2 regions of the Shewanella sp. SM23 genome follow, and region 2 is predicted to be linked to the other one. Evidence: riboswitches for the same ligand, from Rfam matches in the RefSeq annotation. Region 2 holds a riboswitch; the other holds the start of a gene.

Region 1 (4,379 bases), on a different contig from region 2:
TGACATCTGTATGCCAATCTTTAAAACGTTCGCCGCGATAGTCCTCTTCTTCCAGCTTGTAGCCTTGGATCATAGTGCCCATGGCACCGTCTAAGATCAGAATGCGCTCTGCAAGCTGTTTGCGAATGTCTGCTAATATTTGGCTGGCTTTGGTTGAGGGTATCGTCATAAATAATTACCTTAAATACAGCTAAGTTAAGTCCAAAAATCGGCCATTGTTATGCTAAGTGCATTTTATTGTCGTCTGCCGATATTTTTTGAATACTTGTTCTTAAAAATTTGTTTTGGACATTTAAACGTATAGACGTCCATAATACGCGACTTATGATTGTCAGGGCAAGATGAAAGTCAAAGGCATTAGGAGCGAGAATCGAGAATCAAGAATTTAGGCCCTTGGCTTGAGTTCCTAGCATCTAGTCCCTAACTAAAAAGGCATATATGAAACAAGTTCGATTGTTATTGTTACGCCACGGTGAGTGTGAAGGCGGCGCTATTTTGCGGGGTCGTGTGGATGTGCCTTTGAGCGAAAAGGGTTGGCAACAAATGTCGGCAGCAGTTGAGTCACAGGCCAGCGTGTGTAGTGCGATTTACAGCTCGACTTCACGCCGCTGCGCCGATTTTGCCCACGCTTTTGTCGCCGAGTTGCATTCGACGGCGGCACTGATATCTGAGTCAAGGCCATTGCAGGCGCAGTGTTTGTCGGGTTTACAGGAAATTGATTTTGGTGATTGGGACGGTTGTCGGCTCGATGAACTGTATCAACAAGAGGGCGAACGCTTAGCGGCGTATTGGCAAGACCCTTGGCAAACTCCGCCGCCTAATGGTGAAACTATGGCAAGTTTTGAGTCGCGGGTGAATGGGACTATTGACCAGATACTCGCCGCCGAGTTTGAACGATTGGCCCTTGACTCACATAAAATGGGTAATGAAAACAGTGCCATTAATGAAACCACTGACAATATGCCAGCCACTCAAGTGTGGGTCGTGACCCACGGCGGGGTGATCCGTCACTTAATGGCGCGTGCCTTAGGAGTTGAACGGGCGGTAGGGTTTTATAGTCAACTCGATTTACCCGTGGCGGCCGTGGTGAGCATTAATGTGCTGCAAGATGAACAGGGTGCCTGCTATTGGCGTTTAGATTGGCCGAGTGGGCGCACGTGTTGAGGCCTTATTTCACGACCTATGCGCTATGGTTTAGGCGTGATCGTTTGGCGAGAATAAGCTGACATGAAAATATTCTGATTTAAACAGCATTGCCTAATGGGATAGATGTAGGATAATGCTTTTCCCTGACGTTTGAACGAGATAGCGTATTACATGCGCAATGAGTGATAACGTCGCAGAAATAGGTGTTGGGAATAGACTCTCTTTGTTCGAATCGCTCCGCTGTTTTAATTAATAGTGGCGTTGTTAACAAAGAGCATATCAACCCAAACATAATAGGGAATCGGGGAGCTGCTTGTTAGTCAGCCCGAACTGTGCCCGCAACTGTGAGTAGTGAAAAAGATCTCGAATCTTCTTCCCTACAAGTCAGGAGACCTGCCTATTTCTGTTATCGCTGCGTGCAGCCTTAGTTCTCGAGCGGGTGACTCGAGGGAGCAGATGACAATGTGCACAACCTTTGTTTATACAGGTTTGGACTCGATAGGAGCGCCGCTTAGGTGAAACTTTCCGCAATCCAAACTAACAGCCCCGTGAATGACACTAACCCGTCATTGAGCCCGTCAGTCGCGCTCAATGTGAGCCAGTTGAGCTGGTGTATCGATGGCAAAACCATTCTTTCCAATATTAACTTTACGCTGCCAACGGGGCAGATGCTGGGGCTGATTGGCCCTAACGGTGCGGGCAAGTCTAGCTTGTTGCGCTGTTTGTATCGGTTTGTTCGCCCGACTCAGGGCAAAATTACCCTTTTTGATCAAGATATTGAGCGCTTGTCACCCAAGGCGTTTGCCTGTCGCGTTGCCGTAGTGCAGCAGGATACACCGCACTATTTTGACCTCACCACAGAGCAATTGGTCAGCATGGGCTTAACGCCCCACAAGGGCATGTTCGATACCAATTCGAGCTGTGATACTGAGCGTATTGCTAAGGCTTTAGAGAAAGTCGGCTTGAGCCATAAGATGCACCAACAATATGAGCACTTATCTGGCGGTGAAAAGCAACGCGCCTTGATTGCCCGCGCCATAGTGCAGCAGCCGCAGCTTTTAATCCTCGATGAGCCAACGAACCACCTCGATGTGCGCTATCAAATTCAAATCCTCGAATTGGTGCGTAGCCTTGGCATCAGCGTGATTGCCTCTATTCATGATCTTAATTTAGCCAGTGCCCTGTGCGACAGTTTGTTGTTGATCCATAACGGGGAAGTCAGCGCTATGGGGACGCCAACCGAAGTATTAACCGAGGCGCGAATTGGCGATGTGTTTGGCGTGTGTGCTCAGGTATCGCCCCATCCACAACATAAAAAGCCCTTAATCAGCTATTTTTATGGTTACCACCATGTAGATCATGGCCTGAACGAGCGAGGCGAGGGTGGATGACTCAGGGGAGTAAACAATATTTCATCTCATATTTGGGGCGTATCGTGACACCGTTGACGAGACAACAACTGATGCTGCTCGTATTAGGTATCATCACTTTGATAACGCCTATTGCCGCCACGAGTTTTGGCGCGGCGAACATCAGCTTTATGGATGTTATCCAAGTGTTTATCAATAAAATGGCCAACCTCACTCAAGCCAATGGCATTACTGAGCGCATTGTGATGGAGCTCAGGTTGCCGCGCATTTTACTGGCTTTTGTGGCGGGAGCGGGTTTGTCACTGGCGGGCAGTGTGTTGCAAACCGTGACTCGCAATCCGCTCGCCGATCCCTATTTGTTTGGCATTAGCTCTGGCGCGTCCTTTGGCGCTGTGGTGATGTTGACCTTATTCACTGGCTCTGGATTTTTTGATAATGCGGGCATGGCGGCACATTCTGGGCTTTTTAGCGGTTCGGGTGCCTTGTCTGGATTACTTTGGTTTAGCTTGCCCTTGGGCGCTTTTATTGGCGCGAGTTTGTCGGTGTTGATAGTGCTTGCTTTGTCTGGGCTTGGGCTCAATAGCCAAGTGGAGCGCATGCTGCTCTCTGGTGTGGCGACCTCCTTTATGTTCGGCGCATTAACGAGTCTGCTGCTGTATTTCGCCAGTCCGCAGGCGACAGCCTCTGTGCTGTTTTGGAGTTTAGGCAGTTTTGCAAAGGCCAGTTGGTCCTTGTTAGTACTGCCGACACTGGTGATTGGTGCGAGTTTATTCATTATTTTAGGCATGAAACGGCAGATCATGGCGTTGCAGGCGGGGGATGAAACGGCGCATACCTTAGGGGTGAATGTGCCTAAGCTGCGGCTCAATATGTTGCTGCTCTGCTCCTTGATTACCGCTATTTTGGTGGCTACCTGTGGCGGTATCGGTTTTGTCGGGTTAATGATCCCCCATACAGTACGCATGCTGTTTCCCGGTCGTCAGCCGATTTTATTAACGGCGCTGGTGGGCGGATTATTTATGGTGTGGATTGATGTATTAGCGCGCTGTTTATTGGGCAATCAAGAGTTGCCCGTGGGCATTATCACGGCCGCCATAGGTAGCATGTTCTTTTTGCTGATTTTGCGTAAGCGTAGAGTCATGCCGTAAATACAAGGTCATGCCGTAGGCACCTAGTCAGGACGTAAACCCAGAGTTAAGTCGTCATCCCAGAGTCATGTCGTAAGTGCAGACTGGCGGGATAATCAGTATTTCTGTTGATATCCCACCCGCGATTGGAAATGCACAATTGGACATGTTCGTCATAAACGCGGGATGCGTTGTGGTTATTTAATGTAGATTACAAAGTGGAGTGTGGATGTCTCAGTCAGCCGTGTCTTTTCAAATAAGCCCTGTGAGTAAAGCGCAGGATCTGGTGATTTTGCAGAAAATTGATCTTAAGACTAAGCCGCCCGGCGCCTTAGGTCAGCTCGAATCCTTAGCTTTGCAGATTGCCCGCGTGCAAGCGACTGATTTGCAACAAACGGAGCAGCCACAAACGGATGTGCTCAAAATAGTCCATCCAACCATGTTAGTGTTTGCGGGGGATCATGGCATTGCCGCAGAAGGCGTGTCGATTGCCCCTAGCGAAGTGACTCACCAAATGGTGCAAAACTTTGCCCATGGCGGCGCGGCGATTAACGTTTTTTGTCGGCAGGTGGGCTTTAAGCTCGAAGTGATCGATTGCGGTATTTTAACGCCAGTTGAAGGGGTTGAAGGCATTATTGATCAACGTCTTGGTGCTGGAACGGGTGCAATCCATTTAGAGCCCGCAATGGCGCTTGAAACCGTCGATAAAGGCTTTGCTATAGCGCGCGATTTGATT
Region 2 (4,379 bases):
AGTTTGATAACGGTAAACTCATCCAATTTAAGGAAAATCCGAGTCCACAGTATCGCCATATTCCCTGTGATTTACCCGCAGTCGAGACTGTGGTCACCAACAGTTCGGCCTTTGCGGCGTTAACACAATCTGGTGAGGTGATCACTTGGGGTGGCAGTTATGCTGGCGGTGATAGCAGGGAGGTGACGGAGCAGCTTAAGCAAGTTAAGCAAATCGTCCCAGTTAAGGACGGGTTTGCCGCGCTACGTCAAGATGGCACTGTGGTTTACTGGGGTAATGTAGGGAAATTGAGCCTCGACAAAGCCCTGCAAAACCGCATGACCAATATTACCAAGTTGTTCGCTAATCAAGAGGCCATTGCGGCCCTTGATGCTAATGGCAAGGTACACACTTGGGGTTATGGCCCCTACGGCGGCAATAGCTTACATGTGCAGGATCAATTAGTTGATGTTGTCGATATCTTTGCCAGAGGACGCAGTTTTGTCGCCCTCAAAAAAGAAGGTAGCGCGGTGATTTGGGGGCAGGTTGAAGAGTCGACCAATATGAAAAAGTTACTCCCGCAGCTTACGGATGTGGCGAAGATCGAATATTTTCAACACACCTATGCCGCCTTGAAAAAGGACGGCACTGTGGTGAGTTGGGGTTGGCGCAGTGATGCTTACTCGATCCGCAGCGCCTTAAAGGATGTGGCGAGTATGACGGCAAACAATTGTGCCTTTGCGATTTTAAGTCCTACGGGGGATGCGCATTTTTGGGGCGATGGGATTAACTGTGGTGTCGATTGGATTAAAAAAACCAATATCACAGGGGTAAAAGAGATTATCAGCATTGGCTCAGGCTTTTTATTACTGCGGGATAAGGCCGTGCCGCAAATAGTGGCCGACGATACTGATTACGCTCATATGTTTGGGTTTCACTATGCCCAAGAGATTCTTGATAAATATTGGCAGGAAGGCAGCATCATTACCCAAGGGCCTGCCTCCTTTGTGTTTACGCGTCCCGATGGCAAAGTGGTGCCTGTTGGTTATCGCGCCAACCGTGAAAATGTGGAGAAGTTGATTGCACGTATTCCGCGCCTTACTTGGTTAGATGGCGCAAATGACGGTTATGTTGGCATCAGCGAAAAGGGGGAGCTGGTCTCTTGGTCGATGAATTTGCCAATGTTCGACAAGTCGCCAGTGCAACCTGCTGACTCGTTAGTGATTAAACCGCTGGATTTTACTCCCGTTGCCCAATGCGAAACCCCTGAGCAGCGTCAGGCGATTTTGAGCAAAGACAGACCAAAACCTGCGGCAAAAAACTGGGATGGTGTTTTCTAGCTCATGTGAGTTTTCTCGCTAACTTGAGATTAATGGACTTTCATCCGTATAGACGTCTATAATGCGCGCGCTCAGGTCTGATATGCTCTGAGCCTTGTTGGGCGTTAACAGATTGTACGCCCTTTGAACCTAATTTTGAGTCAACCTTCTGTGGTGCTTACGATGATAGTGTCGTGAGATAATCGGGAAGCCAGTGAAATTCTGGCACTGCCCCCGCAACGGTAAAAGGTGAGAGAAGACCGCGTTTGATTGGTGTGTTCAAGAGTGAACCCGAAAGTCAGAATGTGAAAGGTCAGTCTCGCGTTAATCTAACTTTAATGGATTAACATAGCCTAAGTCCGGAGACCGGCCCTAAAGGTGTTTTTGAGATTTCGGTGGGCAGATCTCAAAATGCGATAATCACCGTCAGTATTTACGACTGAATTAACGGTATCGTGGCGTCAATGCCCCGTTTTCCTTGCAGGAGTTAAAGGTAAAATGGGAACAAATCCAACAAAAATCGCGCTGCTGATTGGCAGCCTTTGCAGTTTTTCAATTATCGCGCCCGTTATGGCGGCTGACGATACCAGCACAGCTAAAGTTGACGAGCATCTTGTCGTGATCGGCCGCTCTGATAAGACCCCCTTAAATATTGCCGCCAATGTGAATGTGATTGATGCAGCCGCGATTGAAATGAGTGGCGCGACTAATTTGACCGACGTCTTACGCGGTCAAAGCGGTATTCAAATTTCGGATAACAATATTGGAACTAGCTTTGCGATGCGTGGTTTTAGCGCCAGCACTGCCGTTAATAACACGCTGATTTTACTTGATGGTCGTCGTCTCAATAATATCGATATCGCCGCACCTAGCCTTAATGCCATTCCGCTTAATCAAGTGGATCGTATTGAAATTTTATCGGGTAGTGCAGGTGTACTTTATGGCGATCAAGCCGTGGGCGGGGTGATTAATATTGTCACTAAGTCCCCTGAAAATACTGGCGGCAGCGTGCAGTTATCCGGCGGCAGTTTTGATACCTATGAAGGTCGTGGTGATGTGTCTGGCGCGATCAACAAAGATTGGCGTTACTTTTTCACCGGTAGTTACAACCAAGGTGACAACTATCGCCAGCATAATGCCAACGAAACCGGCTCTATTCTTGGCCGCATTCAATATAAAACAGCCACAGACTCGTTCTTTGTTGAAACCAGCTACTACGATAACGATCGTGAAAATCCGGGCTCGCTTACTGAAAAGCAATTTAAAGACGATCCCCGTGCTTCATCAAATAAGGTAGAGTATGCCCACGAGATGACCACTGCGGCGCGAACGGGTTACCAGCATCAGCTTAATCAAAACTGGGCGCTGGCGGCGGATTTAGATTACAGCGATACCTTAGTGTCTTCTCTTAATTGGGGGGCGAACAGCCATAACACACGCTCACTGTTAATGTTTAGCCCTAAAGCGTTAGCGAATTACAGTACGCGTCAAGGCGAGCTAAACCTAGTCACAGGTTTAGACATCAGCCGTGGCAAGGCTGATTTTGACACTATGGCGCGCAGTAATGTGCAGCAAATGCAAAGCGCCTATCTACAAGCTACAGTGCCTTTAAGCCATACTTTAAGTTACGTTGTGGGTGGTCGTTATTCGCGTGTGACCGACGAGTTAGTCGATGGCAATGTCTATCCTAATGGCATGGATTTAGATGAAAATGCCCATGCATTCGAACTGGGTTTAAATTACCGACCAACTGCGGAGCACAGACTCTATGTGCGCGCTGATGATAACTTCCGTTTTGCTAAAGTGGATGAGCAAGCTTATACATCGCCGGGCGTATTTGGCTTAAAGCCGCAAACAGGCCGTTCCTATGAGGCGGGTTGGGATTGGGCTGTCGCTAGTCAAACCCTACGAGTCAGCCTATATCGTCTCGATTTAGAGGATGAAATTGTTTATGACTCGAGTGCAGTTAAACCCATAGGTGGAAATTTCAACGGTGCAAACGTCAATGCCGACGCTTCTCGTCGTTATGGCGCGGGTGCCGATTGGGATTGGCAGATCACTAAAGCGCTGCAGTTAGGGCTGGAATATAACTATACCGACGCCGAATTTACCGATGGTGCTAACGATGGCAAAGAGCTGTCTTGGGTGGCAAAACACACGGGACGCGGTTATGTCAGCATGGATTTTGCTGAGCATTTCCAAGTATTTGCCGAAGCTATCTACACGGGTGATCGTTTTATCGAAGGCGATAACGCTAATCAAGGTGATAAGCTAGCAAGTTACGTGCTTGGTAATTTAGCCTTGAATTATAATCGTGATGCTTGGCTTGCCAGTCTGCGTATCGATAATGTATTCGATAAAGATTATGTTAGCGCAGGCTATTATGGTGGTGGAACATATAATGGTTATTACTCAGGTCGAGGCCGTGATATTCGTTTCACTGTGGGCTACCGCTTCTAAATATTAATGAGCTATCTAATAACAAAGCCAGACTCAGTCTGGCTTTTTAGTTTTTACGCTGAGTTCAAAGAATAAATCTTAAAATAGGTATAGTCTTGAATATCGTTTTAGTAGAGTGGTTTAATTGTCGTTATCTATAGTGTTAGCGGGCAGTCATCACTAAATAGGAGTAATTTATATTTTACTCTGCTGTTTATGGCTGAAATTCTTAGTATTTTAGGTATGATGTGGGCTGTAACCGAATCATCTTATTGTTAATAAACAGGTGTAAAGTGTCTTATGACTGATCTTGAGCAACAGGTTTTTACTCAAGTTAGAGCTATCATAGCGAACGAAGAGCAAGTGATTGGCCGCCGAGGGATTCTAATTCCACTCAAAAAAGCGATCCTTGCTGAAGGCGACATTCGTAATGTGATTGACATTATCTCGAGCGATCCCGCATTGGCAGCGCACATGCTTATGCGCAGTAATTCCGCACAGGCTGCTGTAGTGGAAAATCACAAAACTCGTTCGTTGAAAGAAGCTTTGATCCGCTTAGGTCAAGTTAATATCTATCGCTACGCCTTTACGTTCTATTTAAAAGAACGCCTCGATGAACTGCCACAGCCCTATAAAAAGTTG

The links. A riboswitch is a leader RNA that binds a small molecule or an ion and turns the genes downstream of it on or off. The one in region 2 is predicted to bind cobalamin.
Region 1: it holds a riboswitch for cobalamin, as region 2 does, so the genes downstream of both, L5L98_RS08110 (ABC transporter ATP-binding protein) here and L5L98_RS07125 (TonB-dependent receptor) in region 2, are expected to answer to the same signal.

The regions. Positions count from the first base shown of each region.
Region 1 covers NZ_JAKKRM010000005.1:10,762-15,140, forward strand. Annotated here, with positions in the region: gene metH (methionine synthase) at 1-169, opposite strand, end outside; gene L5L98_RS08105 (histidine phosphatase family protein) at 439-1,164, shown strand; cobalamin riboswitch at 1,386-1,562, shown strand; gene L5L98_RS08110 (ABC transporter ATP-binding protein) at 1,662-2,537, shown strand; gene L5L98_RS08115 (FecCD family ABC transporter permease) at 2,534-3,664, shown strand; gene cobT (nicotinate-nucleotide--dimethylbenzimidazole phosphoribosyltransferase) at 3,873-4,379, shown strand, end outside.
Region 2 covers NZ_JAKKRM010000004.1:145,439-149,817, reverse strand. Annotated here, with positions in the region: gene L5L98_RS07130 (hypothetical protein) at 1-1,319, shown strand, start outside; cobalamin riboswitch at 1,454-1,688, shown strand; gene L5L98_RS07125 (TonB-dependent receptor) at 1,797-3,758, shown strand; gene L5L98_RS07120 (HDOD domain-containing protein) at 4,038-4,379, shown strand, end outside.